4 regions of the Arthrobacter sp. KNU-44 genome follow, and region 3 is predicted to be linked to each of the others. Evidence: riboswitches for the same ligand, from Rfam matches in the RefSeq annotation. Region 3 holds a riboswitch; each other region holds the start of a gene.
What was found. A riboswitch is a leader RNA that binds a small molecule or an ion and turns the genes downstream of it on or off. The one in region 3 is predicted to bind thiamine pyrophosphate.
Positions count from the first base shown of each region.

Region 1: linked by a shared signal. The riboswitch ahead of thiO (glycine oxidase ThiO) and the one ahead of ACSVHC_RS12925 (ECF transporter S component) in region 3 are both predicted to bind thiamine pyrophosphate.
Region 2: linked by a shared signal. The riboswitch ahead of thiD (bifunctional hydroxymethylpyrimidine kinase/phosphomethylpyrimidine kinase) and the one ahead of ACSVHC_RS12925 (ECF transporter S component) in region 3 are both predicted to bind thiamine pyrophosphate.
Region 4: linked by a shared signal. The riboswitch ahead of thiC (phosphomethylpyrimidine synthase ThiC) and the one ahead of ACSVHC_RS12925 (ECF transporter S component) in region 3 are both predicted to bind thiamine pyrophosphate.

Region 1 covers NZ_JBPXNG010000002.1:3,512,115-3,519,683, reverse strand. Annotated here, with positions in the region: gene moeB (molybdopterin-synthase adenylyltransferase MoeB) at 1-929, opposite strand, end outside; gene ACSVHC_RS17555 (TetR/AcrR family transcriptional regulator) at 1,015-1,671, shown strand; gene ACSVHC_RS17550 (DUF3107 domain-containing protein) at 1,721-1,945, shown strand; gene ACSVHC_RS17545 (hypothetical protein) at 1,982-2,284, shown strand; gene ACSVHC_RS17540 (4a-hydroxytetrahydrobiopterin dehydratase) at 2,316-2,648, opposite strand; gene ACSVHC_RS17535 (thiazole synthase) at 2,709-3,515, opposite strand; gene thiS (sulfur carrier protein ThiS) at 3,519-3,755, opposite strand; gene thiO (glycine oxidase ThiO) at 3,752-5,056, opposite strand; TPP riboswitch at 5,048-5,167, opposite strand; gene thiE (thiamine phosphate synthase) at 5,194-5,883, shown strand; gene ACSVHC_RS17515 (RNB domain-containing ribonuclease) at 5,921-7,435, shown strand.
Region 2 covers NZ_JBPXNG010000002.1:3,966,498-3,974,066, forward strand. Annotated here, with positions in the region: gene ACSVHC_RS19630 (Rne/Rng family ribonuclease) at 1-1,611, shown strand, start outside; TPP riboswitch at 1,758-1,854, shown strand; gene thiD (bifunctional hydroxymethylpyrimidine kinase/phosphomethylpyrimidine kinase) at 1,846-3,366, shown strand; gene rplU (50S ribosomal protein L21) at 3,788-4,096, shown strand; gene rpmA (50S ribosomal protein L27) at 4,157-4,420, shown strand; gene obgE (GTPase ObgE) at 4,565-6,154, shown strand; gene proB (glutamate 5-kinase) at 6,144-7,334, shown strand; gene ACSVHC_RS19660 (glutamate-5-semialdehyde dehydrogenase) at 7,331-7,569, shown strand, end outside.
Region 3 covers NZ_JBPXNG010000002.1:2,548,624-2,556,192, reverse strand. Annotated here, with positions in the region: gene ACSVHC_RS12945 (glutamate--cysteine ligase 2) at 1-218, opposite strand, end outside; gene ACSVHC_RS12940 (UDP-N-acetylglucosamine 1-carboxyvinyltransferase) at 322-1,845, opposite strand; gene ACSVHC_RS12935 (energy-coupling factor transporter transmembrane component T family protein) at 2,054-2,860, opposite strand; gene ACSVHC_RS12930 (ABC transporter ATP-binding protein) at 2,857-4,461, opposite strand; gene ACSVHC_RS12925 (ECF transporter S component) at 4,461-5,090, opposite strand; TPP riboswitch at 5,165-5,301, opposite strand; gene ACSVHC_RS12920 (NUDIX hydrolase) at 5,504-6,250, shown strand; gene ACSVHC_RS12915 (DUF4235 domain-containing protein) at 6,302-6,562, shown strand; gene mnhG (monovalent cation/H(+) antiporter subunit G) at 6,559-7,029, opposite strand; gene ACSVHC_RS12905 (monovalent cation/H+ antiporter complex subunit F) at 7,019-7,297, opposite strand; gene ACSVHC_RS12900 (Na+/H+ antiporter subunit E) at 7,294-7,569, opposite strand, start outside.
Region 4 covers NZ_JBPXNG010000002.1:3,871,807-3,879,375, forward strand. Annotated here, with positions in the region: gene ffh (signal recognition particle protein) at 1-502, shown strand, start outside; gene ACSVHC_RS19160 (alpha/beta fold hydrolase) at 606-1,355, shown strand; gene thiC (phosphomethylpyrimidine synthase ThiC) at 1,380-3,185, opposite strand; TPP riboswitch at 3,181-3,288, opposite strand; gene ACSVHC_RS19170 (amidohydrolase family protein) at 3,381-4,475, shown strand; gene ACSVHC_RS19175 (VOC family protein) at 4,554-5,432, shown strand; gene ACSVHC_RS19180 (hypothetical protein) at 5,503-5,946, shown strand; gene rpsP (30S ribosomal protein S16) at 6,142-6,564, shown strand; gene ACSVHC_RS19190 (RNA-binding protein) at 6,566-6,808, shown strand; gene rimM (ribosome maturation factor RimM) at 6,938-7,501, shown strand; gene trmD (tRNA (guanosine(37)-N1)-methyltransferase TrmD) at 7,503-7,569, shown strand, end outside.

The DNA of each region.
Region 1 (7,569 bases), 960 kb from region 3:
TCGCTTTCCCCCGCCGCGCGGGCCTCGAGCATCCCGGAAAGTTCGGTGGCCGTGACAGTCCGAACCGAGTCGCCTGCGGGCGCCGGGGTGATGCCGCAGAAAGCTTCGTAGTCGGTCAATTCGGTGATCGGCTCGGCCTCCGGGTCTTTCGAAACCTTGATTTCGCGCCAGCTGCCGCCGAGGGCGTCGAAGAGCGCTACGCGTCCCAGCATGGAGCGCCCGACGCCGGTGATCAGCTTGACTGCCTCCGTCACCATGAGCGAGCCGACAGCAGCGCACAGCATGCCGAACACGCCGCCTTCGCCGCAGGACGGGACGGAGCCTGCAGGAGGGGCCTCGGGATAGAGATCGCGGTAGCTGGGTCCATGCTTCTCCCAGAACACGCTGACCTGGCCGTCGAAGCGGAAAATGGATCCCCAGACGTATGGTTTGCCGAGGATCGCGGCAGCATCGTTGACCAGGTATCGGGTGGCGAAATTGTCTGCGCCATCCAGGATGAGGTCGTAGCCGGAGAAAATCTCCAAAGCGTTGGAGGAGTCCAGGCGCACGTTGTGAAGCTGCACGTTGACCAGCGGATTGAGTTCCTTGATGGCGTCACGTGCCGATTCGATCTTCGGCCGACCCACATCGCCCACGCCGTGGATGATCTGGCGTTGCAGGTTGCTGAGGTCGACGTCGTCGTCGTCCACGATTCCGAGCGTCCCCACGCCGGCGGCGGCCAGGTACAGCAACGCCGGAGAGCCCAGTCCGCCTGCACCGATCACGAGTACTTTTGCGTTCTTGAGCCGGCGCTGACCGGCCGCTCCGATTTCGGGAATAATGAGGTGGCGCGAGTACCGTTCGACCTCTTCGGTGGTCAGCTCCGCGGCCGGTTCCACAAGTGGCGGCAGCGAAGACGGCAATGTTTGGGCAGCAAGAATAGTGGCCATACTCCAAAGTATGCCTGCCGCTGCCGCCCGGTCATATTACTGCGCAGTATTGTGGTCATAACTGCAAAGGAAAGGCGGCAGACAAGTGGCTGAGAGTGCACGTATCAAACAGGAGGCACAGGTCAGACAAGATCGGACCGGTTCCCCACGCTCGGCGAGGCTGCCACGCGATGAGCGCCGGGCCCAGCTCTTGAACGCCGCCTTGGAAGTCTTCGTTGCCAACGGCTTCCATGGTGCAGCGATGGACGAAATCGCCGAGACCGCCCATGTCAGCAAGCCGGTGCTGTACCAGCACTTCCCGTCAAAGCGGGAGCTTTACATGGCCCTCCTCGACAGCCACCTGGCCATGCTCACGGACCAGATGCTCACGGCGCTGAATTCGACGTCGGACAACAAGGAACGCGTCCAGGCCGTCATGCGCGCCTACTACCGTTTCATCGCGGGCGATGACCAAGCCCACCGGCTCGTCTTCGAATCCGATCTCATCAATGACCCGGATGTCAGCTCGCGACTGGAGACTTTCAACCGCACCTTCGCCGACGCCGTCGCCAAGGTCATCGCCGAAGACACCAAGCTGCCCCCGCTGGAGGCCCAGCTGCTCGGCCGGGGCTTGGCCGGAATGGCGCAGGTCAGCGCCCGGTATTGGCTCGAAACCGACGGCGATCTGGACCTCGATGTCGCCAGCGATCTGATCTACCGTTTAGCTTGGCGCGGAATCAGTCGCTTCCCGAAAGAGTCCTAGACTACAAATAGAGGACTGAGTAATTTTTGATTGGCTGGGAGGCCCCGCTGTGGAAGTAAAGATCGGCATTCAGAATGTTGGCCGTGAGATCGCGCTTGAGTCCGCTCTCGACGCCGAGGCTGTTGCCAAGATCGTAAGCGAGGCCATTGCCAACGGCACGGACCTGCGCCTGACCGACGAAAAGGGCCGCCAGGTCATCGTTCCCGGCAATGTCCTCGGATACGTGGAGATCGGCGCCGAGGAAGTGCGCCGGGTCGGCTTCGGCGCCCTCTAAGCGATACGCAAGAACACCAGCGAGCCAGGAGTCCGCATGCTCTCACTTGTCATCGTGGCGCTAGCCACCATCGCCTCAGGCTTCATCGTCTGGGGAACTGACAAACACCGTGGCACGTACGGAATCACCCTGCCCGCTGGTGTTTCCGTTGCCGTCGCCATGCTGAGTTGGATGATTTTCATCCAACTTGGCTTTGGCTACCAGCCTGGCGTGACGTGGATCCCGTGGGTCCTGCCGGTCATTCTTGGAACCGTGGCGGCCGCGGTGGCCTCCTACTTCCTGGGCCGTCATCGGACCCGGCACGACACCACCCAGCTGACCGCGGCGCTGCGACTCTAGCTGGCGCTGCGACTCTAGCTCCAGATCCGGCTCAAGGGGTTGCTTCCGGTTTGGCCACTGCCCCCACTTCCGCGGCTGCTTCGCTGGCGCTCGTGGCCGCCCGGATGTCGCGTTGGGTCACCTCGCTCCCGGCGTCATGGGAGGTGTAGCGGATGAACACCCGGTTGTACCGCCAGTCCAGGTCCGGGTGATGGTTCTGCTGTTCGGCGATGCGCCCGACGGCGGCAATCAGCTCGAGTGCGGCAGCCGACGTCGGGCATTTGTAGACGGTGGCGAGTCCGCCCAGGCGGTACCGCCAGTCCGGCAGTTCCGCCAGGGCGTCGTCGATCGCGGACTTGCTGAGGATGTCATCTTTGCCGGCCATCCGGGGCTCCTTCGCTGACGTGGAATTCGCAGGAATCCCCGGAGCGGCCAGCGTAGGCCTCTAGAGGAACTCGGCCCGGCCTTCCATCGCCGAGGACGCCAGGGCGTGTTCCCGGCGCGGGATGCGGCCGGCCTGCTTCGCCAGCCTACCGGCGATGACAGCGTGTTTGAAGGCTTCGCCCATCTGCACCGGGTTCTGCGCACGGGTCACCGCGGTTGCCAGCAGCACGGCGTCGCAACCGAGCTCCATGGCGAGTGCGGCGTCGGACGCGGTTCCGATGCCGGCGTCGAGTACTACCGGCACAGAAGCCCGGGACACAATGAGTTCGATGTTGTGGGGATTCAGGATGCCCAGTCCGGTGCCGATAGGCGCGCCCAAGGGCATCACCGCTGTGGCTCCGAGGTTTTCCAATCGAAGCGCCAGCACGGGGTCGTCGTTGGTGTAGGCGAAGACCTTGAAGCCGCGGTCCACCAGCTTCTCCGTTGCGTCCACGAGCTCCACTGCGTCAGGCAGCAGCGTCTGTTCGTCGGCGATGACCTCGAGCTTCACCCAATCCGTTTCCAGCGCCTCCCGTGCAAGCTCGGCTGTCATGACAGCATCCTTGGCGGTAAAACAGCCGGCCGTGTTGGGCAGGACACGGATGCCATGGTCCACGAGCAACTGGAAGAGCGAACCTGTTTCGGTCGGCGAGTATCTCCGCATGGCAACGGTGGTGAGTTCGGTGCCCGAGGCCAGCAACGCCGCCCCCAGGCCGTCCAGGCTCGGGGCTCCGCCGGTGCCCATGATGAGGCGAGAGCCGAACTCGACACCGTCGATCACCAGGGCGTCGGTTCGGGTGCTTGCTTCGTGTGTGCTTGCTGTCGTCATGGTTCAGCCTCCCTGTACTGCGGTAACGATTTCGAGTTCGTCGCCCTCTGCGAGCGCGGTGGCAGCCCACTGGCTGCGCGGGACCACTTCGGAATTGCGTGCGACGGCGACGCCGATCTTGCGTCCGTCAGCCGCCTGGCCGCTGGAGTCCACAACACGTCCGGTGACGTGGCTGACGAGGGTGGTGACAGACGCGTCGTCGCTCAGTGTGTGGTCTGCGCCGTTCAATTTGATGTTCATGCGTGGTCCTTCGGAAGGGGATTTGAGGTACCGGCCGATGGGCCGTCTGTTGAGGCCCGTGCCGCTGAAAGCTGGTGGGAGAAGCGGTCCGGGCGGAATTTGTTCCACCGGGGATCCGCGGTGCCGTCCATGAGCCCGACGCAGATCTTCGCCGCTGCCGGAGTGAGGAGTACGCCGTGGCGGAAGAAGCCGCTGGCCACGATGAGGCCGGGCACGGTTCTTTCGCGACCTTCCACGCGGCCCAGCAGCGGTGCATTGTCCGGAGTGCCCGGGCGCACTCGGGCAGTTGCTTCCAGAAGTTCCAGTTCGGCCACAGCCGGGACAAGTACCTGGGCGTCGCGGAGCAATTGGTACACACCACCGGCTGACACCGGGTTGGCCGATCCCCCGGACGCCGACAAGCCGTCTTCACGTTGCGTCGCGCCGATCACCACCGTCCCGTCGTCGCGGGGCACGATATAGACGGGCACTCCGCGCACCATTCCCCGGACCGTGGCGGTGACCAGGGGTTGCAGGTGCTCCGGGACGCGCAACCGCAGTATGTCGCCATAGACCGGACGCAGCGGGAGTGACAATCCCTCCGGCAGGCCGTTCAAGCGGGCGGCATCCAGTCCGTTGGCTACCACTGTTTCCGTGGCGAGCACTTCGATTCCTGAGCCGAGCACGGCCCCGACGACGCGCCCGTCCTCCCACAGGAGGCCCGCCGCAGTGTCGTGGATCGCAAAACCGTCATCGGCCCCCGGAATCCAGCTGGAATCGCCGGGCTGGTGGTCTGCCAGCGCGCCCAGAATCGCGGCCGAAAGCCGGCGTGGATCCACTTGGTGGTCGCCCGGGATGTCGAAGGCGCAGGAAATCTGCGGGCTCAGCAGCGGCTCACGCTCCCGCGCCTCGCGCAACCGCACGGATTCCACCACCAGGCCATTGGCCAGCTGGACATCCCGGAGATCGGCGAGCGCCCGGCGGTCCGCAGCGTCCGCGCCGACGGCGAGGGTCGGCGTCGTACGGTAACCCGTGCTGCGGCCGATGCTCGAGCCGGTCACATTGCGTTCGAAGTCCGGCCACAATACCGACGATTCGAGCATTAGCTCCAGGAGGTCCTCTTCCTGGTAGTGCAATTCGCTGACCGGCGCCAGCATTCCCGCCGCCGCGAACGTAGCGCCGCTGGCTGGTGCGGGATCGATGAGGGCAACCGAACGGCCGGATCTGCGGGCTTCCCACGCGATGCCGAGGCCAATGACACCGCCCCCGATCACCGCGACATCCGCGCGCAGGGGTTCGTGCTGGCTGTTCACTTCGTCCATGGAGTCCTTCCCTACGCCGGTATTAGCCGGATCAGGTCAAGCGGTCGGCGCTGAAGCCCTCTCAGCCGCGCGGCGATTGTGACTGCCGCCGCGGCTCCCGCGGTACCTGCCCAGTTTAGAGGAACTACTCTGTTTCCATGACCCAGCACGATGTCCACACCACCGCCCGCCTGTACCTCTGCACCGACGCCCGCAAACCACAGGGTGATTTTGAGCAGTTTGTCGATGCCGCATTCGAAGGCGGCGTGGACATCATCCAGCTGCGCGACAAGACGATTGAAGCGGCGGAAGAACTCGAACTCCTGGAGATCCTGCAATCCGTGGCCCATCGTCACGGCCGTCTCTGGGCAGTCAACGACCGCGCGGACGTAGCATCCCTCTCCGGCGCGCCGGTGTTCCATATCGGCCAAAAGGACATTCCGCTGCGCTCTGCCCGGAAATTGCTCCACGACCCCACCATCATCGGCCTCTCCACGCACACGCCGGAACAGATTGACGCCGCCATCGCCGCGTCGCCTGGCCGCAGCGGCCTGGACTACTTCTGCGTCGGGCCGGTGTGGGCCACCCCCACGAAGCCGGGACGCTCCGCCGTCGGGCTCGATCTGGTGAAGTACGCTGCCAACGCGGTGAAGCAGGCAGACGAAGAGACCGTCGGGGGCGTCGTGCTCCCCTGGTTTGCGATCGGCGGGATCGATCTCGGCAACGTGGAAGAGGTAGTTAGGGCCGGCGCCAGCCGCATCGTGGTGGTGCGGGCAATCACCGAAGCGCAGGATCCGACGGCAGCTGCCCAGGCGCTCCTGGCTGCCCTGGACGCAGCGGCGGCCTAGCGAGACGCCGCGAGATTTTGGAGTTACCCTGACTTTCGTGTCACACCAGCGGATAGCCCCGAATGTCAGCGAAACGTCGAACCAGCTTGCGGAAGCGCTGGCGGCGCTGCGGACTGAACTCGAGCTGCCCGCAGGTTATCCCGCTGAAGCGCTGCGCGACGCTGAAGCCGCGGTTTCCGGACACGCCCTGCCGGCGCAGGACTTCACGGATGTTCCATTCATCACGATCGACCCGGCTTCTTCCACGGATCTCGACCAGGCCCTCTTTATAGACAGGTCCGGCGATGGTTACAGGGTTTTCTACGCCATCTCCGATGTGCCCTCCTTTGTACCCCCGGGAGGAGCGCTCGACGCCGAGACCCGCCACCGCGGGCAAACGTACTATGCCCCGGACGGCCGCATACCGCTGCACCCCGAGATCATCAGCGAGCATGCCGGAAGCCTGTTGGCCGGCCAGACGTGCGGCGCGTTCGTGTGGGACTTCGAACTCGATGCCGAGGCAGAGTTCCGCACCGTCTCCGTGCGTCGGGCAAGCGTACGCAGCCGCGCCAAACTCAGCTACAAGGGTGTGCAGGCGGAGATCGATTCCGGAAGGGCTGATCCCATCCTGCAGCTGCTCAAGGAGGTCGGGCTCAAGCGGGTGGAACTCGAACGCCGCCGCGGCGGCGCAAGCCTGAACATGCCTGAACAGGAAATCGTCCAACTGCCCGACGGCGGGGGGTACAGGATCGTCGCAGCCCCCTCGCTGCCGGTTGAGGACTGGAACGCCCAGATTTCGCTCATGACCGGGATGGCCGCCGCCCAGCTGATGCTCGATGGCAAAGTGGGGATTTTGCGCACCATGCCGGCCCCCGATGAGCGCTCGCTGCTCCATTTCAAACGGCAAACGGGGGCGCTCGGCAAGCCCTGGACCGAGGGGACGAGCTATGGAGCGTACCTGCGGACCCTCGATGCCAAGGACCCCCGGCAACTGGCCATCCTCCATTCAGCAGGGCTGCTTTTCCGTGGTGCCGGCTACACACCCTTCGACGGCGAGGTACCGGGCAGCGTCATGCAGTCAGCCATCGGGGCACCCTATGCCCACACCACCGCGCCGTTGCGCCGGCTTGTCGATCGTTTTGTGCTGGTCATCTGCGAAGCTCTGAGTAATGGAACAGAGATCCCTGCATGGGCCCGGAATGCTTTGCCGACCCTGCCGGTGATCATGGCGTCTTCCGACCAGCTTGCCGCCAAAATGGAACGCCTGGCCTTGGACACGGTGGAGGCAGCGCTCCTGGTGAACCACATCGGACAGGAATTCGACGCCGTAGTGATTTCCGGATCGAAGCCCGCCAAGAACAACGGAAACGGTAACGGGAACAGCGCCAATGGCAACAACGGTAATGGCAATGGGAACGGAGCCCCGCACGGCCCCTACGGCATCGTCCAGATCGCCGAGCCGGCAGTCACCGCTCGTTGCGACGGCGAAATGGAGTCGGGCACTAAGGTCCGTGTGAAACTGCTGGACGCGGACATTGCAACCCGCCAAATCACCTTCGAACTGATCCCGTAGCGCACTCCGTTCGCAGGCCCGGGACCGGGATCCGGGGATTATCGCGCCCAGACGTTAGACTGAGTGAGTAGTAATGGATGCCCGGTCGTTGATTCAGTTAATTTTTTGACATCAACAAGCCCGCCCCTACGCGA
Region 2 (7,569 bases), 1.4 Mb from region 3:
CGCCTGAAGAAGATCCTCAAGGACCGCCTCCCGGAGAACGCGGGCGTCATTGTTCGCACCGCCGCGGAGGGTGCTTCCGAGGAAGAGCTGACGCACGACATCAACCGCCTGCGGGCCCAGTGGGAAGGCATCGAAAGCCAGTCCACGTCCACCAAGATCTTGGCGCCGGAACTGCTGTACGGCGAACCGGACCTGACCATCAAGGTGGTCCGCGACGTCTTCAACGAGGACTTCTCCAAGCTCATCGTCTCCGGCGACGAAGCCTGGGACACCATCGAAGCCTACGTCACCTACGTGGCGCCGGACCTGGTGGGACGCCTCGAAAAGTGGACCTCGGATCAGGACATCTTCTCGGCATGGCGCGTTGACGAACAGATCCACAAGGCATTGGAGCGCAAGGTCTTCCTGCCCTCCGGTGGTTCGCTCGTCATCGACCGCACCGAGGCCATGACGGTTGTTGACGTCAACACCGGGAAGTTCACCGGCAGCGGTGGCAACCTCGAGGAAACCGTCACCAAGAACAACCTTGAGGCTGCCGAGGAAGTGGTCCGTCAGCTGCGCTTGCGCGACATCGGCGGAATCATCGTCATCGACTTCATCGACATGGTCCTGGAATCCAACCGCGATCTCGTATTGCGCCGCTTGGTCGAGTGCCTCGGCCGGGACCGCACCAAGCACCAGGTCGCCGAAGTGACGTCCCTTGGCTTGGTCCAGATGACGCGCAAGCGCATGGGCACGGGCCTGCTGGAAGTCTTCGGCGAGCAGTGCGAAACCTGCGCCGGTCGGGGAATCGTCACGCACGACGAGCCTGTGGAGCACCGTCGGGCCAACGTGGTGGCAGCTGAACACCACCACCCACGCACGGAGTCACAGCCGACCGTCCGCCCCGAGCAGCGCAAGCGTCGCCGCGGCAGGGGCACCGGTCAGGGAACTGCCGAACTCCCGATCACCCCACCTGTGCCGGTCCACAGCGTGGAATCCACCGATCCGAACCGCCAGGCGGCCACCCGCGCAGCCCTTGCCACCATCGCGGCGGCAGCCCACGCAGCCCACCTGCACGACGACGAGCTCCACCACACGGCGGAATTGCTCGCCGACGGGCACGTAGCAGAAGCAACCCCGGTCCAGGCACCCCCGGCCCAGGCTCCTGCTGCTGCTTCGAGTAGCGAGGAACGTTCGAAGCCTGTGCTGCGATTCGGCGGCGAGGAAGTTGCGTTGCCCTTCGTCCACCACGAAGAGGAGCCAGCGAGTGGTGCACCTGCCATGAGCCTGGACCTCTTGGCACAGGCATTCGCGGGCCTCGGAGAAGCTCCCGACACTGCGACGACGGCAACTGAGGCCGAGGAAGCGCCCGCGGGGACCCCCGCGGCCGTTGCAAGCGGAGAATCCCCGGAAGCGGGTTCGCGCGGACGCCGAGGCCGTCGCAACCGCAGCGCCAGCCGGGCCCAGGGTGCCGCCAACGCCACCAACGTTGAGCACCACGAGGTTGCCGCGGCCGCCTCCGGTGGGGCAGCGCACGAGGCCAAGGCGACGGACGCTGCTCCAGCCAAGTCGACGGCGGCAGCGGAACCGATCATCCTCGGGGTCGGCGTGCCCAAGTCCGAACTCTAACCGCAGTTTCCTGCCCGAAGCCCCGGCCGTTTCCGCTCCTGTGGAAACCACCGGGGCTTCGGCGTTGCCGGCCAATTCACCGGACTCCGAGAATCCGGTTGCAAAGGGCGATTTCAGCGGGCGAGGCGTGATCCGGGTTAAGCTAGGGGACTGACACGGGGTGCCGCGCACCAAGCCGGCTGAGACCAGACCCGTTGAACCTGTCCGGTTAGCACCGGCGAAGGGATGTCTTGCATGACTGTTTCAGCGCAATCAGCCGTCTACCCGCTCAAGGCCATCCAGCGAGCTATCCCGAGGGTCCTCAGCATTGCCGGCTCGGATCCTTCGGGTGGTGCCGGGATCCAGGCAGACCTCAAGAGCATTGCGGCCAACGGAGGCTATGGCATGGCCGTGATCACGGCGCTCACGGTACAAAATACGCAGGGCGTCACGGCCGTCCATGTGCCTCCCGTGGAATTCCTGCGCCAGCAATTGGATGCGATTAGCGACGACATCACCGTCGATGCGGTCAAAATCGGCATGCTCGGGGACGCGGCCGTCATCCACGAAGTCCGTCGCTGGCTCGGCGAGGCGCGCCCCGCCGTCGTCGTGCTGGATCCGGTGATGATCGCGACCAGTGGCGACCGGCTCCTGGCGGAGTCCGCTGAAACCGCGCTGCGGGAACTTCTGCCCCTCGCTGACCTGGTGACCCCCAACCTTCCTGAATTGGCCATGCTGCTTGGCGAGCCTGTTGCCATTGACTGGGCATCAGCGTTGGAGCAAGGCAAACGCCTGGCTGCAGCCTGCGGAAACACCGTCCTGGTGAAGGGCGGCCATCTGCAGGGAGAGGGCTGCCCCGACGCCCTGGTCAACACCGAAGGAGTCCTGAGCCAGGACGTGGTGGAATTCGCCGGTCAACGCGTGGAGACCCGCAACAGCCATGGCACGGGATGTTCCCTGTCGTCGGCCATGGCGACGGCCAAGGCACGGCTCGGCGATTGGGAGTCTGCCTTGCGCGTAGTCAAGCCCTGGCTTCAGGGGGCGCTGACCCAGTCCGAGGTGCTGGAAGTGGGGAAGGGCAATGGGCCGATCCATCATTTCCACGCGCTCCAGCAGGACCTTCATCCGGGGGACTTTGCCGTCCGGATGTGGGACGCCGCCCAAACGGAACTCGCGGCCATTTATGGCCTGGACTTCATCCGGCATTTGCAAACCGGCGGCCTCAGCGAAGCGCAGTTCAGCTATTACCTCTCGCAGGATGCGATCTACCTCAACGGCTATTCCCGGGTCCTGGCGCGGGCAAGCGCCCTCGCGCCCAGCGAAACCGAACAGCTGTTCTGGGCCCGCGGTTCGCAGATGTGCCTTGAAGTCGAGTCCGAGCTGCACCGGAATTGGCTCAGCGGACGCCAGGTAAGCGGAGAACTGGGTCCAGTCACCAAGGCCTACGTGGACCACTTGCTGGCCGCGTCGGCGTCGGGCAGCTATGCAGTCCTGCTGGCCGCCGTGCTTCCCTGCTACTGGTTGTACGCCGAAGTGGGACAGCAGCTCCACCTTGGCTATATTCAGGCGGGAGCGTCGGACGAGCACCCTTACGCGGACTGGCTGCGCACGTACGCCGACGAAGCATTCGCCGAGGCCACCCGCAAGGCGATCGACATCACGGATGCCGCTGCGCAGGCCGCGTCGCCAGGGGAGCGCACGGCAATGATGGAGGCTTTCACCCAATCCTGCCGGTATGAAACGGCGTTCTTCGATGCTCCAAGGTTGCACGGCTGATCCCGGTTCCTGGCGCGGAAGCGCCGGATGAAGCGCCTGTTCCGGCGGGCGCTGCTGCGTGTCGGCGTCAGGATCCGAGCTTTTCCCCGCAGGCAGGGTAAGGTGGACGGGCACGGTACCGGATGGCGACATAGCCAGTCTGTGGCAGCCATCACGTGGCAGCCTCCGGACCTGGCCTCATTTGCAGCCGAAGGCGAAACTAGCGTAATCTAGATCTTCGGTGCTTACGCCAACACTTGGGTTATGCCCCTAGAAACCGTTCATTTGGAACTTACCTTCCATTTGGAACTATTCGAGGGATGACTCATGGATTCCGTACCGGAGTCCACGGCGTTGAGGCACAGCGTGAACCAGGCCCGTTTTCGGATCGGGGTTCCGCACGCAAATTTAGTAATAAACGTCGAGAGAAGTGAGTGCCCAAGTGGTGTACGCGATTGTCCGCGCAGGCGGCCGCCAAGAAAAGGTTTCCGTTGGAGACTACGTAACCCTGAACCGCGTCCCCGGTGGAGCCGGCAGCACCCTTGAGCTGCCCGCACTGCTCCTGGTGGACGGTGACAAGGTCACCTCCGCTGCTGCGGATCTGGCCAAGGTCAAGGTTACGGCTGAGATCCTCGAAGACCTCCGTGGTCCGAAGATCGTCATCCAGAAGTTCAAGAACAAGACCGGCTACAAGAAGCGCCAGGGTCACCGTCAAGAACTCACCAAGATCAAGATCACCGGTATCAAGTAACCACTGGTTGCTGTTCAGGTTTTCAACAGATTCCCCAGAATTTAAAGGCAGGCATTTCAAATGGCACATAAAAAAGGCGCGAGCTCCACTCGCAACGGTCGTGACTCCAACGCCCAGTACCTCGGCGTAAAGCGCTTCGGTGGCCAGGTCGTTTCCGCAGGCGAGATCATCGTCCGCCAGCGCGGCACCCACTTCCACCCGGGCGCCGGTGTCGGCCGCGGTGGCGACGACACCCTGTTCGCCCTGCAGGCAGGTGCGGTTGAGTTCGGAACTCGCCGCGGCCGTCGCGTAGTGAACATCGTTGCTGCTGCAGCTGCAGAGTAATAACACGTTCTGAACGGGTGGAGCGGGCCGTATGGCCCGCTCCACCTGTCTTTTTAACCGCACTAGAATTTACTAGTGCGGGCGGCGGCGCGTCAGCCCGCAACACGCACTTCAAGCAGTAATTTCCAGTTAGAGGAGAAACACGTGGCGACCTTCGTAGACCGGGTAGTACTTCACGTATCCGGCGGAACAGGCGGCCACGGCTGTGTCTCTGTTAAGCGCGAGAAGTTCAAGCCCCTGGGCGGACCCGACGGCGGCAACGGCGGTAACGGCGGCGACGTCATCTTGCGCGTTGATGCCCAGACCACCACTTTGCTTGATTACCACCACGCACCGCACCGCCACGCAACCAACGGTGGCCCCGGCATGGGTGACTGGCGCGGCGGCAAGAACGGTGAAACCCTCGTGCTTCCCGTCCCGGACGGCACTGTGGTCAAGACCAAGGACGGCGTTGTCCTTGCTGACCTTGTAGGTGAAGGCACCGAGTTCATCGCCGCTGCAGGTGGCCTGGGCGGCCTTGGTAATTCTTCGTTGTCTTCGCAGAAGCGCAGGGCTCCCGGTTTTGCCCTCCTCGGCACTGAAGGCGACTCCAGCGACATCGTCCTGGAATTGAAGTCCATCGCGGACATCGCGCTGGTTGGCTTCCCCTCTGCGGGCAAGTCCAGCCTTGTCGCGGCGATGTCAGCTGCGCGGCCCAAGATCGCCGACTACCCGTTCACTACCCTGATCCCCAACCTTGGCGTGGTCCAGGCCGGTGAGGTCCGGTTCACCATTGCAGACGTTCCCGGATTGATCGAAGGGGCGAGCGAGGGCAAGGGCCTGGGCCACAACTTCCTGCGCCACGTGGAGCGTTGTGCCGCGCTGGTGCACGTCCTGGACTGCGGAACCTTGGAAGCGGACCGGGACCCGCTCTCGGATCTTGCGATCATCGAGCAAGAGCTGGACAAGTACGCGGTGGACATGAGCTACGCCGGCGTTGACGGCGAAGTTGTCCCCCTGAACGAACGCCCCAAACTTGTTGTCCTGAACAAGGTCGACCTGCCAGACGGTCGGGACATGGCCGAGTTCGTCCGTCCCGAACTGGAACAGCGCGGCTACCGCGTCTTCGAAGTCTCCGCTACGAGCCACGAAGGCCTGCGCCAACTGAGCTTCGCCATGGGCGAGATCGTCATGGCCGCGCGCAAAGCCGTTGCCACCGCGCCTCCCAAGGTCGCGGCGCCCGTCCTGCGCCCCCGCGCCGTCAACGAGTCCGGCTTCAAGATCCGCCGCGAGGAAAAGAACCTCGAGCCGCTCTTCCGCGTGCTGGGGGAGAAGCCGGTCCGTTGGGTCAAGCAGACCGACTTCACCAACGAGGAAGCCATTGGCTACCTGGCCGATCGCCTGGCCAAGCTCGGCATCGAAAACGAGTTGTTCAAGATGGGTGCCGTTCCGGGTGACACCGTGGTGATCGGCGAAGAGGACGGCGTCGTCTTCGACTGGGAGCCCACCATGATGGCGGGCGCCGAACTCCTGGCGACGCCTCGAGGCACGGACATCCGTGTTGCCGACATCGGCGACCGCCCCACCCGTTCGCAGAAGCGCGACGAGCAGCTCGAACGACGCGAAGCCAAGGCTGCAGCACGCGCCGAGCTCGAAGCCGAGCGGAAGGCGGGCATCTGGACTGAGTCCGTCAGCGGACGTCGTCTACCCAAGCCCCTGAAGGAAAGCGGCCTGGTAGCCGAAAATGACGACTAGCACGGCCCGCATCGCTGAAGTCACCGAAGGCGACGACTCCGCCGAACGCCAGGCACTGGCCGGCGCCAAGCGGATCGTCGTCAAAGTGGGTTCGTCTTCGCTGACCAGCATCAAAGGCGGCATCTCGGAGAAAGCGCTGACGGCACTCGTCCACGCCCTGGCTGAGAAGCGCAATTCCGGGACGGAGATCATCCTGGTCTCTTCCGGTGCCATCGCGGCGGGTCTCGCGCCGCTCGGCCTCGCCAAGCGTCCCAAGGACCTCGCCACACAGCAGGCTGCGGCCAGTGTCGGCCAAGGGCTCTTGATGGCGCGCTATTCGCAGGCTTTTGCCGCTCACGGGGTCACCGTCAGCCAGGTCCTCTTGACGGCGGATGACTTGATGCGGCGCACCCAGCACAGCAACGCATACCGGGCGCTGGACCGTTTGCTGAACCTCGGCGTCGTGCCCGTCGTGAACGAAAACGACACCGTGGCAACGCACGAAATCCGTTTTGGCGACAACGATCGTCTGGCCGCTTTGGTGGCCCACCTTGTCCGGGCGGATGCACTGGTCCTGCTTTCCGACGTCGACGCTTTGTACGATGGTCCGCCGTCATTGGGTGCCAAGCGCATTCCGCTCGTCACCGGTCCCGCTGACCTCGTCGACGTGACCATCGGTAAGGCCGGTAAAGCCGGCGTCGGAACCGGAGGCATGACCACCAAGGTGGAGGCTGCGTCGATCGCCGCAGGCTCCGGCATCCACGCCCTCGTCACCTCCACGGCCAATGCCGCCGCCGCACTGGCAGGCGAGGACGTCGGCACGTGGTTCGCCATCAACGGCAACCGCAAACCCGTCCGGCTGCTCTGGCTGGCCCACCTCGCTTCGGTCCGGGGCCGTTTGGTGCTCGACGACGGCGCCGTCAAGGCCGTGCGCGACCGCCACACCTCGCTGTTGCCCGCCGGAATATCGTCGGTGCAGGGAGACTTCGAGCCTGGCGATCCCGTGGAGATGGTTTCTGTCGAAGGGACTGTGATTGCCAGGGGATTGGTGAACTACTCCGCGGAAGAGCTTCCCCGCATGCTTGGCCGTTCCACCAAGGAACTCGCCAAGGACCTTGGACGCGGATATGACCGCGTAGTTGTTCATGTTGACGACCTCGTGCTGGTCCAGCAGGCCCGCTCCACTAAACTTGGAGAATGACTGAGGCCCTTACCCCTGATTCTCCTGTGATGACTGACGCACTGGCTGCCGGCAATGCCGCCCAGGTGCCGGAAACTCCGGAGACGGGAAACGCGCCGCTCACCCCCGAGCAAGTGGAGGCGGCCGTGCATTCGATCGCGGACCGCTCACGGCAGGCCGCGCGGCACATGGCCCAGGCGAACCGCGCCTGGAAGGACCGCGCCCTGCACGCTATTGGCGCAGCGCTCCGGGAAAA
Region 3 (7,569 bases):
TCAAGCTTGAGCTCGTGGCTTAGGCCGGTATCGGGGCCGTCGATCTCCTCAAGGGGCGGACCGGCGTCGGGACTCTCCTGGCTCGGACCAGCGTCGGGACCGTCCTGGGCGAGGCCGTCGTGGGTGGGACCCGATAGGAGCGCGTCGGCAAGGGCGAGCGGCTCGCCGGTCACGGGATCGACGATCAGCAATTCCTCTTCCACACCAAAAGTGCGCACGGATCAATTGTGCGCCATGGCAGCCTCGCCGAGACAGATCGGGGTTTTGCGGCCCGCCCGAAGGATTCTGCTGGAAGTCCGAATCGAGCCAAATCCGACGCGGTCAGTCCTGGAAGTACTCGATCTTGGCACCGATGGTGTTGAGCCGCTCGGCCAGGTCCTCGTATCCGCGCTCAATCACGTAGATATTGCGCAACTCGGACGTTCCGCGGGCCGCCAGCATCGCCAACAGCAGGCAAGCTGCGGGTCGGAGTGCCGGAGGGCATCCGACTTCCGCACCACGCCACTTGGTGGGGCCATTGACGTAGATGCGGTGCGGATCGAGGAGTTGGACCTGGGCGCCGAGCTTGTTGAGCTCGGTCAAGTAGATCGCCCGGTTCTCGTAGACCCAGTCGTGGATCATGGTCTGGCCCTCGGCATTGCCGGCGATGACCGCGAAGAACGGCAAGTTGTCGATGTTTAGCCCCGGGAACGGCATCGGATGGATCTTGTCTTCCGGGGCGCGCAACCGTGATGGCTTGGTAGTGACATCCACCAGGCGAGTCCGTCCGTTGCGGGCAAAGTACTCCCCGGAGATGTCGAGCTGCTGGCCCATCTGCTCAAGCGTGGCCAGTTCGATCTCCATGAACTCAATGGGGACCCTGCAAATGGTGACTTCCGAGTTGGTCACGATGCCCGCGGTGATGAGGCTCATGGCCTCGATCGGGTCTTCCGACGGGAAGTACTCAATGTCAACATCGATCGCCGGGCGGCCCGTGATCTTCAGGGTGGTTGTCCCGATGCCGTCGATCACCACGCCGAGCCCCTGCAGGTAGAAACAGAGGTCCTGAACCATGTAATTGGGGCTGGCATTGCGGATCACGGTAGTACCGCTGCGGTGTGCGGCGGCCATGATGGCGTTCTCCGTCACTGTGTCGCCGCGCTCCGTAAGGACAAAGGTGCGGTGCTCGCCGTCGGCCGGTGGAGCCTGCACGGAATAGAAGCCGGACTTGGCCTCCACCGAGAGCCCGAACTGCCGCAACGCCTGCATATGCGGTTCCACGGTTCGAGTCCCGAGATCGCAACCACCGGCGTAGGGCAGTTGATACGAGGCCGCCTCATCCAAGAGGGGGCCCAGCAGCATGATGACGCTACGGGTGCGGCGGGCCGCCTCCACGTCCATGGAGGCAAGGTCCAGGGTCTCCGGGCGGCGGATGCGAAGATCGTTGCCGTTCAGCCAGGTGCATTCGACACCAATTGAGGTCAAAACCTCGACGATCCGGTTGACTTCTTCGATCCGGGCAAGCCGACGCAAGATAGTGGTGCCGCGGTTGATGAGGCTCGCGCAAAGCAATGCGACGCCGGCATTCTTGCTGCTGTTGACGTCTACCGAGCCGAAGAGCGTGCGTCCGCCCTCCACGCGCAGGTGGGTCATCTGCCGTTTGCCGACTTTGACGATGGTTCGTCCGAAGATCGACTCAAGTCGCTCGATCATCCGGAGGCTAAGGTTCTGCTTGCCCTGTTCCATGCGGGCAATGGCGCTTTGGCTGGTGCCCAGTTCCGAAGCGAGCTGTCCTTGTGTCCAGCCCTTTTCGCCGCGGGCGTCGCGAAGAAGGAGACCTACATGTTCGGCAGTCGGTTGCGTCATACCCAATAAATATCACAGATGGTCTATCAATCGGAGGTTTCGTGACGCAACTCGCCGATTTTGTCGCAGAATAGTCGTCTCGTGCGATATCCGGCCTAGAGCCTGAGTGTTGCGTTGCTCGCGGCCACCGGAAGCCAGCCACACGTCCTCCCCCAAGTAACTCGCAGTTGTTGTCGTTATGAGGCCCCAAAACGACAACAAATGCGAGTTAGTTGGGCTGCTTCAGCCAGACGAAGTGCCACGTTCCTGCCCATTGGGCCGCGAGCACCGCCGCGGCTGCGATGAGCAGCCCGCCAGCGAGAACCCAGACGTCCAGGCGACTGTAGGAGGATTCGCGCGCCCAAGTCCGCCGTCCGCCGCCGAAGCCTCTGGCCTCCATAGTCACAGCCAAGCGGGACGCGCGACGGATCGCCTGCACCAACAAACCGAAGCTTTGGCCGAGCATGGCCTTGAACCGTTGCGGCGGGCTCCCATGCGAGCCGACACCCCGCGCGCGCCGTGCCATGCCGATCGTCTGCCACTCCTCCGCCATGAGTCCCACGAGCCGCAGCGCGGCCAAAGTGCCCAAGACAAAACGGTGCGGCAGTTTCGCCTTCTGCGCCAGGGCATCGGCAAGGTCCGTCGGATCGGTGCAACTCATCAGGAGAATGGCCGGCAACGCTATGGCAAGGCCGCGCAGCATGAACCCGAGTCCCAGCTGAAGCGAGCCTTCGCTGATAGACCAGATCCCGACGTCGAGCAGTATCCTTCCGCTGTCCGCCGACAGGATCGCGGTGCTCCAGCCTCCAAGCGCGGCCGCGATAATCAAGGGCCAGCCGCGCTGCCACAGCAAGCGCACGGTGAGCCCCGCGAGGGGGAACAACGCCAGTTCGCCGATGAGCGCCGTCGAAGCTGACACCAGGTCGATGGACAGCGCCAACACCAGGGTGATCAGGAAGACCGACACGAACTTGGCCAGCGGATTCGCGCGCGTCAGGAGTGCATTGTTGCCTCGCAGGGTCAGGGTTTCCCTCATGCCGCACCCGCTTCCTGCCGGGCCCCGCCTTGGAACGCAGGCTCGAGCCGCATCTCGGTGCCGCCCAGGACGGAGCTGAACTCCCGGTCATGGGTCACGGAAACCACCGAGGTGCCGGCGTCGAGCAGTTCAGACAGGAACGACGCAAGCTCGGCCCAAGTGTTCGCGTCCTGGCCGAAGGTGGGTTCGTCCAGCACCAGGACGCGTGGGTGCGCGGCGAGCACTGTGGCCACGGACAGCCGGCGCTTTTCGCCACCGGAGAGCGTGTACGGGTTGGCGTCCACGAGATGCCCCAGGCGCAGCCGTTCCAGCAATTCGTCCACCCGTTCCTCTCCATGGCCAAGGTGTTTGGGGCCGAACATGAGCTCGTCGAGCACGCGGCCGGTCACGAACTGGTGCTCAGGCTCCTGGAACACGGTCCCTATGCGGGAGATCAGCTGCTGGGCCTTCCACTTGAAGGGGTCGTTACCAGCGCCGTCGCTGAGCCCGACGGCGGCAGTCACCGTGCCGGACACCGGCGCCAACAAGCCCGCGAGGGTCAACGCGAAGGTCGATTTTCCGGCGCCGTTGGGACCGGTGATGGTCAGTGCCTGCCCGGCGAGCACTTCGGCGTCGAGTCCGGACTGCACAGGAAGGGGCGGGATGGTTTTGAACCCGCGGCGCCGTGGCCGTTCGCGGGACACCGCGAGCTCCTGCGTGGCGAGCAGCAGCTCCCCAGCGTTCCGGGGGCCGGCCCCCGAGCCATAGCCTGTTCCTGAACGTGGCCGGGTGGCCGGCACGTACCCGGGCACCCACACGCCCGCAGCAATGAGCATGTCCCTTGCTTGAGCCAGAACCGTGTCCGGATCGCCGTCCAGAAGCACCGCAGGCGTCGACCCTCCCGCGGACGAGGAGCTGCCCGGCTGGAGCACCACGATCCGGTCCACGAGGTCTTTCCAAACCGAGACCCGGTGCTCCACCACCACCAACGTGGCGCCGGTCTTGTCCAGGCAGCGGGCGACGGCATCGCGGACCTCCAGTACGCCAGCGGGGTCCAGGTTGGCGGTCGGCTCGTCCAGGAGGATCAAGCCGGGCCGCATCGCCAGGATGCCGGCGAGCGCAAGGCGCTGCTTCTGCCCGCCCGAGAGGGCCGAGGTCGGGTGGTCGAGCGCAAAGTTGCCGCTCGCACTATTCCGCAGCCCGACGTCGTCGAGCGCTTCATGGACCCGCGTCCAGATCTCTTCCCGCGGCACGCAAAGGTTCTCGGCGCCGAACGCGACGTCGTCGCCCAACCGGGAAAGCACCACCTGGGTTTCGGGGTCCTGTTGCATGAGTCCGGCACGGCCCCGCTGGGCCTTCGGCGAAACGCCGTCCACCAGCAACGAGCCGGTCTCGTCGGCGTCGTCACCTTCCTCGCCCAATACGCCCGCCAAGGCGTGCAGGAGCGTCGACTTGCCCGCGCCCGAGGGGCCGAGCAGGAGCACACGCTCGCCTGGGCGGATGTCCAGGTCGAGGGCGTGGATGGCCTGCGTGGTGCGGCCAGCGTGCCGCCAGCCCCAGCCTTGCGCGGAAATGGCGGCGGGTCGCACAGTAGCAGGGGTGCCGGAATCAGGACTGGGCATCAGGAAAAGACGGGCTCCGAGGCGGCCTTGCGGGACGCGAACGCGCTCAGGACACCGGTCTTGGCCAGGCCGCGGGTCGCGATCCAGGACAGGGCTCCGGCAATGACGGCACCGGAGATCGTGCAGAACACGATGTACGCGAGCTTGTCGACGGGTTCGTAGGCGATGTTCCAGCCCCACGGCAGGAAGGAGTCGTTCAAACCACAGAACAGGCCCGCGCCGGCACCGGCCAGCAGGGACACCGGCAGGTTGAACTTCTTGTACATGAAGGCCAGGAAGATGAGTTCCGCGCCGAGACCCTGGAGCAGGCCCGAGATCAGGACCGTGGTGCCGTACTGCGAACCCATGATGAGCTCACTGGTGGCGGCCACCGTCTCGCAGAAAATTGCCGCACCGGGCTTGCGGACGATGAGCATGCCCAGCACTGCCGGAATCATCCAGCCACCGGCGATCAGGCCGCTCAGCGGCGGGTAGCCGGCAGACATAGGCGTAGCAACCAGAGCCATCTGGTCCCATGCCCAGAAGATCACGCCACCGGCGATCGAGATCAGTGCCGCCACGACGATGTCCACGACGCGCCAGTTGTAACCAGGCTTGGTGAGGCCCGGCCTTGCAGAAATACCAGTCATTTTGTCCTCCTGAGGAACAGGAGGGGAAAGTGTTTCCGGTTGCCTGCGAGCGGCTTCCGCCGCGCCGGTCCGGACACTATGAGAACTCGACTCCCTTGCGCCGGTACTAGCCGGATCAGGTTCGAGGGTCTGCGGCTGTCCGCACTCTCAGCGCCCGTCATCCGTACCGCATTGCTGCGAGCCCGACGGCGGCGCTCCCCTGTCGTTATCAATCCACCCTTTTGGGCGTGGTTCAGTTTACACCTTGGCGGGGTTGCGGGCGCTGTGCTGGCCTACGCGGAACGGTCACACGACGGATTCTGCTGGATCACTCGCCGGCCGGACGCGGGCAGGGCCCGGAATGGCGCGGGCGGGCGCAGAAGCTGGGAGAATGATCCAGCAGAATGTGACGCAACGCGGGCAAAGGAGCGGTCTTGGCAGGCATTGACGAAGCGAACAGCACCACGGTGGCCGAACCTAGGCTCGCCGCGAGCGTGATCCTGGTCCGCGAGGCCCCCGTTCACACGGTTCAGTCAGACCCGGAGGTTCCGGCGGATGCCGGGCGCGGCCTGGAGGTGTTCGTGCAGCACCGCGTGACCACGATGGATTTCGCCGCGGGCATGGTCGTCTTCCCCGGGGGACGAGTGGACCAGGCGGACAGCTCCGGCTGGGACTTCGAGGACGACGTCGTCGAGCGGCACACCGCCGCATGGCACCGGAGCAGCATCGCCGTCGAGCCCGCTTCGGCCCGGTTCAACGCCGGCCGGGTGCTGGCGGCCGCACAGCGCGAGGTGTTCGAAGAGGCCGGGCTGAAGCTCGACGCCGCCACCCTCCGCCCGTGGGCCAACTGGGTCACCCCCGCAGACCAGCCCAAGCGCTTCGACACATACTTCTACCTTGCCTGCCCGCTTTCCGGTGCCGAACCAAGGCACCAAACCACGGAAGCGTCATCGTCCTTGTGGATGCCGGTCCGCGGGATCCTGGATGCCGAAGCCGCCGGAACCCTTAAGCTCATGCCGCCCACGTTGGCGCTGCTGGATGAGCTCCTCGCTCTCGGCACGGTGGAAGCGATACTGGCCGAGGACCGTGACATCGTGCCCGTCCGTCCAAAGCCTGGAGCTTTGGAGGAGTTCTTCCGGCTGAGGCGCCAATCCCCAACCGTTGCTCCGGAACTGCCCTGAAGTGGGGTTAGGCTGGGGACGGTCCTGTTTCCTCCCGCAAGGAGTCCCGGAATGAACCTCCTCATCAAGCTGCTCGGCACTGGCGTCAGCATCGGCGCAGGCTTTGTCGGCACCAAGATCGTCAATGCGTTGTGGGAAAAGTCCACCGGCAAGAAGCCTCCCAAGGGTCACGACGACATGGAGGCAAGCCTGCGCTCGGCGCTGACCTTTGCGCTGATTTCGGCGACCGTCAGCGCAGTCATCCAGGTTTTCGCAAGCCGCAGTACACAGCGCGCCATCTCGCGTTTCTCGAAGACGCAGGACATCGTCTAGGCTGACGGCCCGCCGTCCCGGCCGTTCGCCGCTGGGCTCCCGCCGTTCCCGGTGTGGGGCATTGCCGGTCCCGTTTCCTGAGCTTTCTCCGCTGCCCGTTGACCGGCAGCCCGCAGCACCACGGCCTCAAGTTCGTCTATGCTCAGCAACTCGCGGTGGAGGTGCTTGGTCCGGTAGCCTGCGCGGCCCACCATGTGTGCGGATACGGGCACGGTCAGCAGCTGGAAGATCCAGGCCACCGCCAGGATCGGCCACACCCACCATTCGCGCATCTGCAGCCCGATGGCCGCCAAGACGAGGAACAGCCCCAACACTTGCGGCTTGGTGGCCGCGTGCATGCGGCTCATGAGGTCCGGGAACCGCAACAGGCCGATTGCCGCGCCCAATGACATCAGCGCACCAACAATCAGCAGCACTGCGGTGACCGCATCGATCACTGCGTCAACTCCGGTGGCATTAGGAGTCATTGACCTGTCCCCTTCGGTCGGCCACGAAGCGGGCCACCGTCACCGAGCCAACGAACCCGATCAGCGTCAGCGCGACGAGCAGCACGAGGTTGTTGAGGTGCCTGTTGACGGCCATGTCGATGGCCAGCGCGGCGCCCAGTATGGCGAGCAGGACGTCCGAGGCAAGCACCCGGTCCAGCAGGGACGGCCCGACGGCGATCCGGTAGATCGCGCCTGCCGCCGCGAGGCTGAGAATCACCGCCGTGACGATCAGCACGATGTCTTTCATGAGCCAACTCCCCTCGTCGCAGGCCAGCCTTCGGCCTGGAGTGCGTCCATTTCCGCTCGGGTACCCATGATCCGGATCAGCGAGGCCTCCGTGTCCTGGACTTCCTTGCGCAGCTTGGCGGTGTCCACATCGTTGCGGACATTGAGCCCGTGGATATAGAGCGTGGACGTTGAGCGATCCACCTCCACCACCAAGGAACCCGGAATCAGCGAAATCACGTGGCCTGTGGCGGTCATTATGAGGTCGGAATGGCTACGCAGGGGAACCGCGAC
Region 4 (7,569 bases), 1.3 Mb from region 3:
GAAGAAGATGCTCATGATGATGCCGGGTGCGCAAAACATCCGCCAGCAGCTGGAGCAGTTCGACGAGCGTGAAATCGATCGCGTGGAGGCAATTGTCCGCTCCATGACCCCGCATGAGCGTTTGGCTCCGAAGATCATCAACGGTTCCCGTCGTGCCCGCATCGCCCGTGGTTCCGGTGTCCACGTCTCCGAGGTCAACGGCCTCCTGGAGCGTTTCGCGCAAGCCCAGAAGATGATGAAGAAGCTGGCCCAAGGCGGCGGAATGCCCGGGATGCCTGGCATGCCCGGACTCGGTGGTGGTTCCCGCAAGGCGAGCAAGAACGCACCCAAGAAGAAGGCCCGTTCCGGAAACCCCGCCAAGGCGGCCCAGGAATTGCGCGACGCCGAGAACAAGCGGGCGAACGCCGTTCGCACCGGCGCGGCTTTCGGCCAGGGTACCGGCGACTTCGACCCCTCCCAGCTGAACCTGCCCAAGGGCTTCGACAAGTTCCTCGGTAAGTAGCTATCCCACCCAACTAGCTAGCAGTAGGTGTCGTTTTGACGGCTCAGAACGGCATCAACTGCTAGTGAGTTGGGTTGTCAGCCCCGTGCCATAGGCTGGGGGAATGCAAAAGCAGCGCGTTGTGTTCGTCCATGGAGCAGGCACATTCGGCGCTGCCGCGTGGCCGAAACAGCACGGCATGGCGTTGGCGTACGATGCACTGTTCCTGAAACGCCACGGCTTTGATGCGCAGGCCGAGCCTCTGGAATCCGATGTTGCCGCCGACGTGGACATTATCCTGGAGTGCCTCGGAGGGCGGGAGGCCGCGTCAGGTTCCGGCCCCGCACGTGGAGGCCATATCGTAGCGCACTCCCAAGGCGCGATTTCAGCCATGTTGGCCGCGGTGGAGCGGCCCGACCTAGTCCGGTCCCTCGTGCTGGTGGAACCGGCTTGTCTTTCATTGACGGCTGAGTTGCCCGCTACCGCGGCTTACCGGGCACTCATGGAGCCGTTGTTCCGGATCCGGCACGAACTCAGCGATGACGATTACCAACGCGAATTCGTCCGGAGGGCGTTTTCCTCCGAGGCGGCCGTTCTCAGTACCCCGGAGGCCCGTCGTACCGCCCGACGCCTGCGGCTCCAGGCCCCGCCTTGGGAAGCGCCCCTGCATATCGTGCCCGGTGTCCCCACACTTGTCCTGACCGGTGGTTGGGAACCCCTTTACGAAGAGATCGCCGGCTACTTGCAGGAAACCGGTGCCCTCCACCGCGTTGCGGCTGGAGGACACCGGCCTCATGATTCAGTTGAAGGAGACCGGATGATCCGGTCCTTCATCGCGGATGTCAGCCGCGCCGGATCAGTGCAAGCTTCCTGATTAGTTCAGGCTTTCCGACGTCGCTCAACGTTTTCCTGCGGGAACCTCGAGCTCGGGCAAGTAGACCTTGCCGCCGGATGCCAGGAATTCCTCGCTCTTTTCGCGCATCCCGCTGTACATTTCCGCGATGGCCGCCTGGGAATCCGCCGAGCCGTATTCGTCGCGGATGTCCTGGCTGATGCGCATGGAGCAGAATTTCGGTCCGCACATGGAGCAGAAATGCGCCGTCTTGGCCGGTTCCGCCGGGAGCGTCTCGTCGTGGAACGCTTCGGCCGTGACCGGATCCAACGACAGCGCAAACTGGTCACGCCAGCGGAACTCGAAGCGGGCCTTGGACAGGGCATCGTCGCGTTCGTGGGCGCCGGGGTGTCCCTTCGCAAGGTCGGCTGCGTGGGCGGCGATTTTGTAGGTGATCACGCCCGTCTTGACGTCGTCCTTGTTGGGCAGGCCCAAGTGTTCCTTCGGGGTGACGTAGCAGAGCATCGCGGTTCCGTAGCGCGCGATCTCCGTGGCGCCGATAGCCGAAGTGATGTGGTCGTAGCCCGGTGCAACGTCGGTCACGAGCGGGCCGAGGGTGTAGAACGGTGCGCCGTCGCACAACTCCTGCTGCCGCTCGACGTTCTCGCGGACGAGGTGGAACGGGATGTGCCCGGGGCCCTCCACCATGACCTGCACGTCGTACTTCCACGCCCGCTTCGTGAGCTCCCCGAGCGTGTCGAGCTCGGCGAACTGCGCGGCGTCGTTGGCGTCCGCCGTCGCTCCCGGACGCAAGCCGTCACCCAGCGAGAACGCGACGTCGTACTTGGCGAATATTTCGCAGAGTTCGTCGAAGTGCGTGTAGAGGAAGTTTTCCTCGTGGTGGGCCAGGCACCAGCCGGCCATGATGGAGCCGCCGCGGGAAACGATGCCCGTCACGCGGTTGGCTGTCAGCGGAACGTAGCGCAGCAACACGCCGGCGTGGATGGTCATGTAGTCCACGCCCTGCTCGCACTGTTCAATGACGGTGTCGCGGAAGATCTCCCACGTGAGCTTGTTGGCTTCGCCGTTGACCTTCTCGAGGGCCTGGTAGATGGGCACGGTGCCGATCGGCACGGGGGAGTTGCGGATGATCCATTCGCGGGTGGTGTGGATGTCGTCGCCCGTGGACAGGTCCATCACTGTGTCGGCGCCCCATTGCGTGGCCCACTGCAACTTGTCCACTTCTTCGGCGATGGAGCTGGTGACAGCCGAGTTGCCGATATTGGCATTGATCTTCACCAAGAAGGCCTTGCCGATGATCATCGGTTCGGATTCGGGGTGGTTGATGTTGTTGGGGATGATGGCCCGGCCGGCGGCGACTTCGCTGCGGACGAGTTCCACATCGCAGTTTTCGCGAAGTGCAACGAACTGCATTTCGGGCGTCACGATGCCCTGCTTGGCGTAGTGCATCTGTGTCACGGTCTTGCCGTCGACGGCGCGGCGGGGCACCGGTTGTGCGCCCTTCCACTCTGCGGAGGCGGCGCCGCGGCGCACGGCCGACTTGCCGTCGTCGAGCAGGTTCCGTTCGCGGCCGCTGTAGGCCTCGGTGTCACCGCGGGCTTCGATCCACTCGCTCCGGAACGGCTCGAGGCCGACCACAGGATCACTCCCGGGCCCTGCAGTCCGGTACACCTGGAAAGGCGTGTTGGCCTCGCCGTTGGGGGACGGCTCCAGGGCGATTTCAGTCACCGGAACCCGGATTCCCGTCTCGGCATCCTCCAGGAACGCGAGGGAATGCGACTTGAGGGATTGTGTCACCTCTTGCGGCGATCCGTTTTGGATAGGGCTCAGCTGTGATTCTTTGGTGCTCAAAGGATTACTCACTTCCTTCGCCGGCATTACCCGGACAGGTTCAACGGTCGCAGGCTGCGTCAGCCTGATCTCAGCCCTTGCAAGGGCCCCCGTGTGGTCGTAGACGAAGCTACCACAGCAGAGAGCTCCTGAGACAGATGTGACCAGGACAGCTGTGACGGGGCCGGCGACGGCGTCGGAGTCTAGGGTGGAATCATGGCGGAAATCATCGAATTCAGCGGCACCGTCCTCACCGGGCCGGAGGAGGAACGTCGCGGCCTCTGGTCGGTCAACGGACGGTTGACCTTTCTGCGGCCTGCTGCCGCACCGGACGTCGTCCTGGCCGGATGGGTGCTGCCCGGCCTTGTCGATGCGCACTGCCATGTTGGCTTGGGCAAGGGCGGGGCCGTCGACGACGAGACTGCGCGCCTGCAGGCGACGGCGGACCGGGACGCCGGGACGCTCTTGATCCGCGACGCCGGATCCGCAAGCGACACGCGGTGGCTGCAGCGCCGCACGGACATGCCGAGAATCATCCGCGCGGGCAGGCATATCGCGAGGCAACGCCGTTATATCCCCGGGCTGGCCGAAGAAGTCGAGCCGGAGGATCTGGCGGAGGCGGTGCGCAAGCAGGCGCAGTCCGGAGACGGCTGGGTCAAGATCGTCGGGGACTGGATCGACCGCTCCGCCGGGGATCTCGGCCCGTCCTTTCCGGCCGCCATCGTCAAGGACGCCGTCGCCGCGGCACACGACGAGGGAGCCAGGGTAACTGCCCATTGCTTCGCCGAAGGGACTATCGACGACATGCTCGACGCCGGCATCGACTGCATCGAGCACGCCACCGGCCTCCTGCCGCACCATATTCCCCGGCTGTTGGACCAGGATGTGCCGATTGTCCCCACCCTCATCAACATTGCGACCTTTCCGGACATCTCGAAGCAGGCGGAAGCGAAGTTCCCGCGATACGCCGCCCACATGACCATGCTGTGGGAGCGCAGGCATGAACGCGTCGCCGAGGCATTCGACGCCGGAGTGCGGGTGTACGCCGGGACAGATGCCGGCAGCGTCATCAAGCACGGCCGGATCGGTGAGGAAATCCTGGAATTGCATCGCGCGGGCCTTCCGGCGGCCGCCGCCCTCGATGCCGCCTGCTGGTCCGCACGCGAGTGGCTGGGGGCCGACGCCATCAGCGAAGGTGCCAGTGCCGACGTCGTGCTCTACGCAAACGATCCCCGCGCGTCCCTTGAGGTGGTGCTGAATCCGCGATGCACCGTGCTGAGGGGACATATTTCAGGGAACGCCGGGCATTAGGAATAAATTGAAGCTTCAAGTAATTTAGATAGATAGAGGTAGCCGAAGGGCGGCGCCACAAAAAGCCGGGAGTTTAACATGACCATCGCATCCAGCCAGGATCTCCTTCCTGCCGAACTCACCATGGGTACTGTCATGCTCAAAGTGGGGGACATGAAGCTCATGGGCGACTACTACCAGCGGGCGCTGGGGCTGGACGTGGTCGCCGAACAGGATGGCGGGCTCTATTTCGGCAGGCTCGGCAAGCCGTTGGTGCACCTCGCGCCGGCGTCCGGGCTCCAGATTCCGGGTCGCGGGGAGGCCGGACTGTTCCACACGGCTCTGCTGTTCGAAGACCAATCCTCGCTCGCCGCGACTGTTGCCTCCGCCGCGCAATACGAGCCCCACGCTTTCGTCGGCAGTGCGGACCACCTGGTCAGCGAGGCCTTCTACTTCACCGACCCTGAGGGCAACGGCATTGAGCTCTACTACGACAAACCCCGCGAAGGCTGGGAGTGGAACGGCAGTTCGGTCGTCATGGACAGCCTGCCGCTCCCGCCGCAGCGCTACCTCCAGCAATACCTGAGCGAAGCCGCGGTCGCGGGCCAGCACGAGGCCGGCGCCGGCGTCGGGCATGTCCACCTCCAGGTGGGCGACGTGCGGACCGCCCATGATTTCTACGTCGACACCCTGGGCTTCGAGCAGACCGCCGGCTGGCACGGTCAGGCCTTGTTTGTCTCCGCGGGCGGCTACCACCACCACATGGCCATGAATGTCTGGAACAGCCGCGGTGCAGGTCCGCGCAAGGACACACTCGGCCTCGGCGAGGTGGTCATCGAGGTTCCGTCAGGAGACGACGTCGGCGCGCTCGCCGACCGCCTCAAGGTTGCCGGTATCGCGTCCCACCACACGGGCCAGGAGTTGCGCTTCGAGGACCCGTGGCGCAACCGGCTGCGGGTCGCCGTCCGCTACGCTTGATCCGACGACGTGGCGCATTTCGGCCGCCGCGCCGCAGCTCCGTTGGCACGAACGAATGAGAGTACTTTCCATGGGCTTTGCTGAAATCTTTGTTGCCACCCACGATGAAGCACTCAAGAGGGCCGCTGCCCTGGAGAAGGGCAGCGACGTATCCGGCGCCGCAGTACGGATCCCGGGAATCAGCGATTTCGAAGTAGAACAGCTCGGCGACCTCGCCGGGACCGCCGTGCATGCAAGCGGGGCCGACTATGAGCTTTCTTTGGTGGACGTCACCAGCGACGCCTTGCTGGGCGTCCCCGAAGCCATGGTGCGCGCCCTGTCCGAGCTCCTCAGCTACGAGACCGAAGGGGAGGGAAACGTCCTCGACGACGTCGCCGAAAGCTGGGCGGCCCAAGAGGACATGCCCTTTGATGCCCAACAGTCCCGTCTGTACGTCCAGCAGTTGGCGGCCCTCGCGAGCGACGTCGAAAAGGCGGAGCGGGCCGGTCTTTACGTCTGGTCCGCAGGCGAGTAACCCCGCAGTAAACCGGCCGCACGGACTGCGCGTTCGAAATACTGTCCGCCATCTGGCACAATGGACAGGTACTCGATCCGCACGGCCCCTCTCTCCGTGTGTGCATCTTGTCCTTGGAACCCTCAAGTATGGCCCGCCCCACGGGTGCAGAACGACGGGCTCAACCCCGTTTCAGAAACAGGAGTGACCACAAAAGTGGCCGTAAAGATTCGCCTTAAGCGCTTCGGTAAGATGCGCGCACCGTACTACCGCATCGTCGTCATGGACTCCCGCGCCAAGCGCGATGGCCGTGCGATTGAAGAAATCGGCAAGTACCACCCCACCGAAGAGCCCTCGTACATCGAGGTCGTCTCCGAGCGTGCACAGTACTGGCTGTCCGTCGGCGCCCAGCCGACCGAGCAGGTTGCCGCGATCCTCAAGATCACCGGTGACTGGCAGAAGTTCAAGGGTCTCCCGGGCCAGGAAGGCACGCTGAAGACCAAGGTCGCCAAGCCTGCTTTCGTTGCACCGGAGAAGGGTTCCGTCATCATCCCGGAAGCCATCACCAAGAAGGCCAAGCAGTCGGAAGCAACTGAAGCTCCCGCTGACGCTGAAGCAGAGACCACCGAGGCTGAGTAAATTGCTGGCAGAAGCGCTCGAGCACTTGGTCCGTGGGATCGTTGACAGCCCTGAGGACGTCAAGGTCAGTGCCAAGAACAACCGCCGCGGGGAATCCCTCGAGGTGCGTGTTCACCAGGACGACCTCGGACGGGTGATCGGCCGCCAAGGTCGCACCGCACGCGCTTTGCGCACTGTGATTGCGGCATTGGCGGGTGGCGAGCAGGTCCGGGTCGACGTCGTCGACACCGACCGTCGCCGGTAACGCGCTCAGCAATACTTGTCTTAAATCCGGCCCCTTCACCAGATTATGGTGGAGGGGCCGGATTGTTTTACGAGCAAACCCCCAGCCTTGGTCCCTAAGCCGGCCCAGCGAAGAAATCAGAGGAACCCCATGCAGCTCCAGGTTGCCCGAATCGGCAAGCCCCACGGAATCCGCGGCGAAGTCACCGTCCAGGTGCTCACCGATGCCCCCGGCGATCGTTTCGTCCCGGGAACCGAATTTGTGGTGGAGCCCGCAAAGGCCGGTCCCTTGACCATCACCAGCGCGCGGTGGAACAAGGACATCCTGTTGCTCGGTTTCGAAGAGATCTCCACGCGCAACCAGGCGGAGGAAATCCGCGGCGCGAAGCTGTTCATCGAGACCGAAGAGCTGGAAGAGAACGACGACGAAGGCTGGTACGAGCACGAGCTTGTCGGTCTTGAGGTCCGTGTCGGCTCGCAGGTCGTAGGTAAAGTGACTGCACTCAACACTATGCCCGTCCAGGATCTGCTGGTCATTGAAGACGCTGACGGCAAGGAAGTCCTGGTGCCTTTCGTCGAAGAGATCGTGCCCGAGGTCAACGTCGAGGACGGCTACGTTCTGCTCACCCCTCCGCCGGGCCTCTTCGAACTGAACACCGATGCTTCCGGCTCTGACTCTGAAGAGGACGACGCTGAAACCAAGGATGACGCCTAAAATGCGCATCGACGTCGTCAGCATCTTTCCGGAGTACCTGGCGCCACTCGAGCTTTCCCTCATAGGCA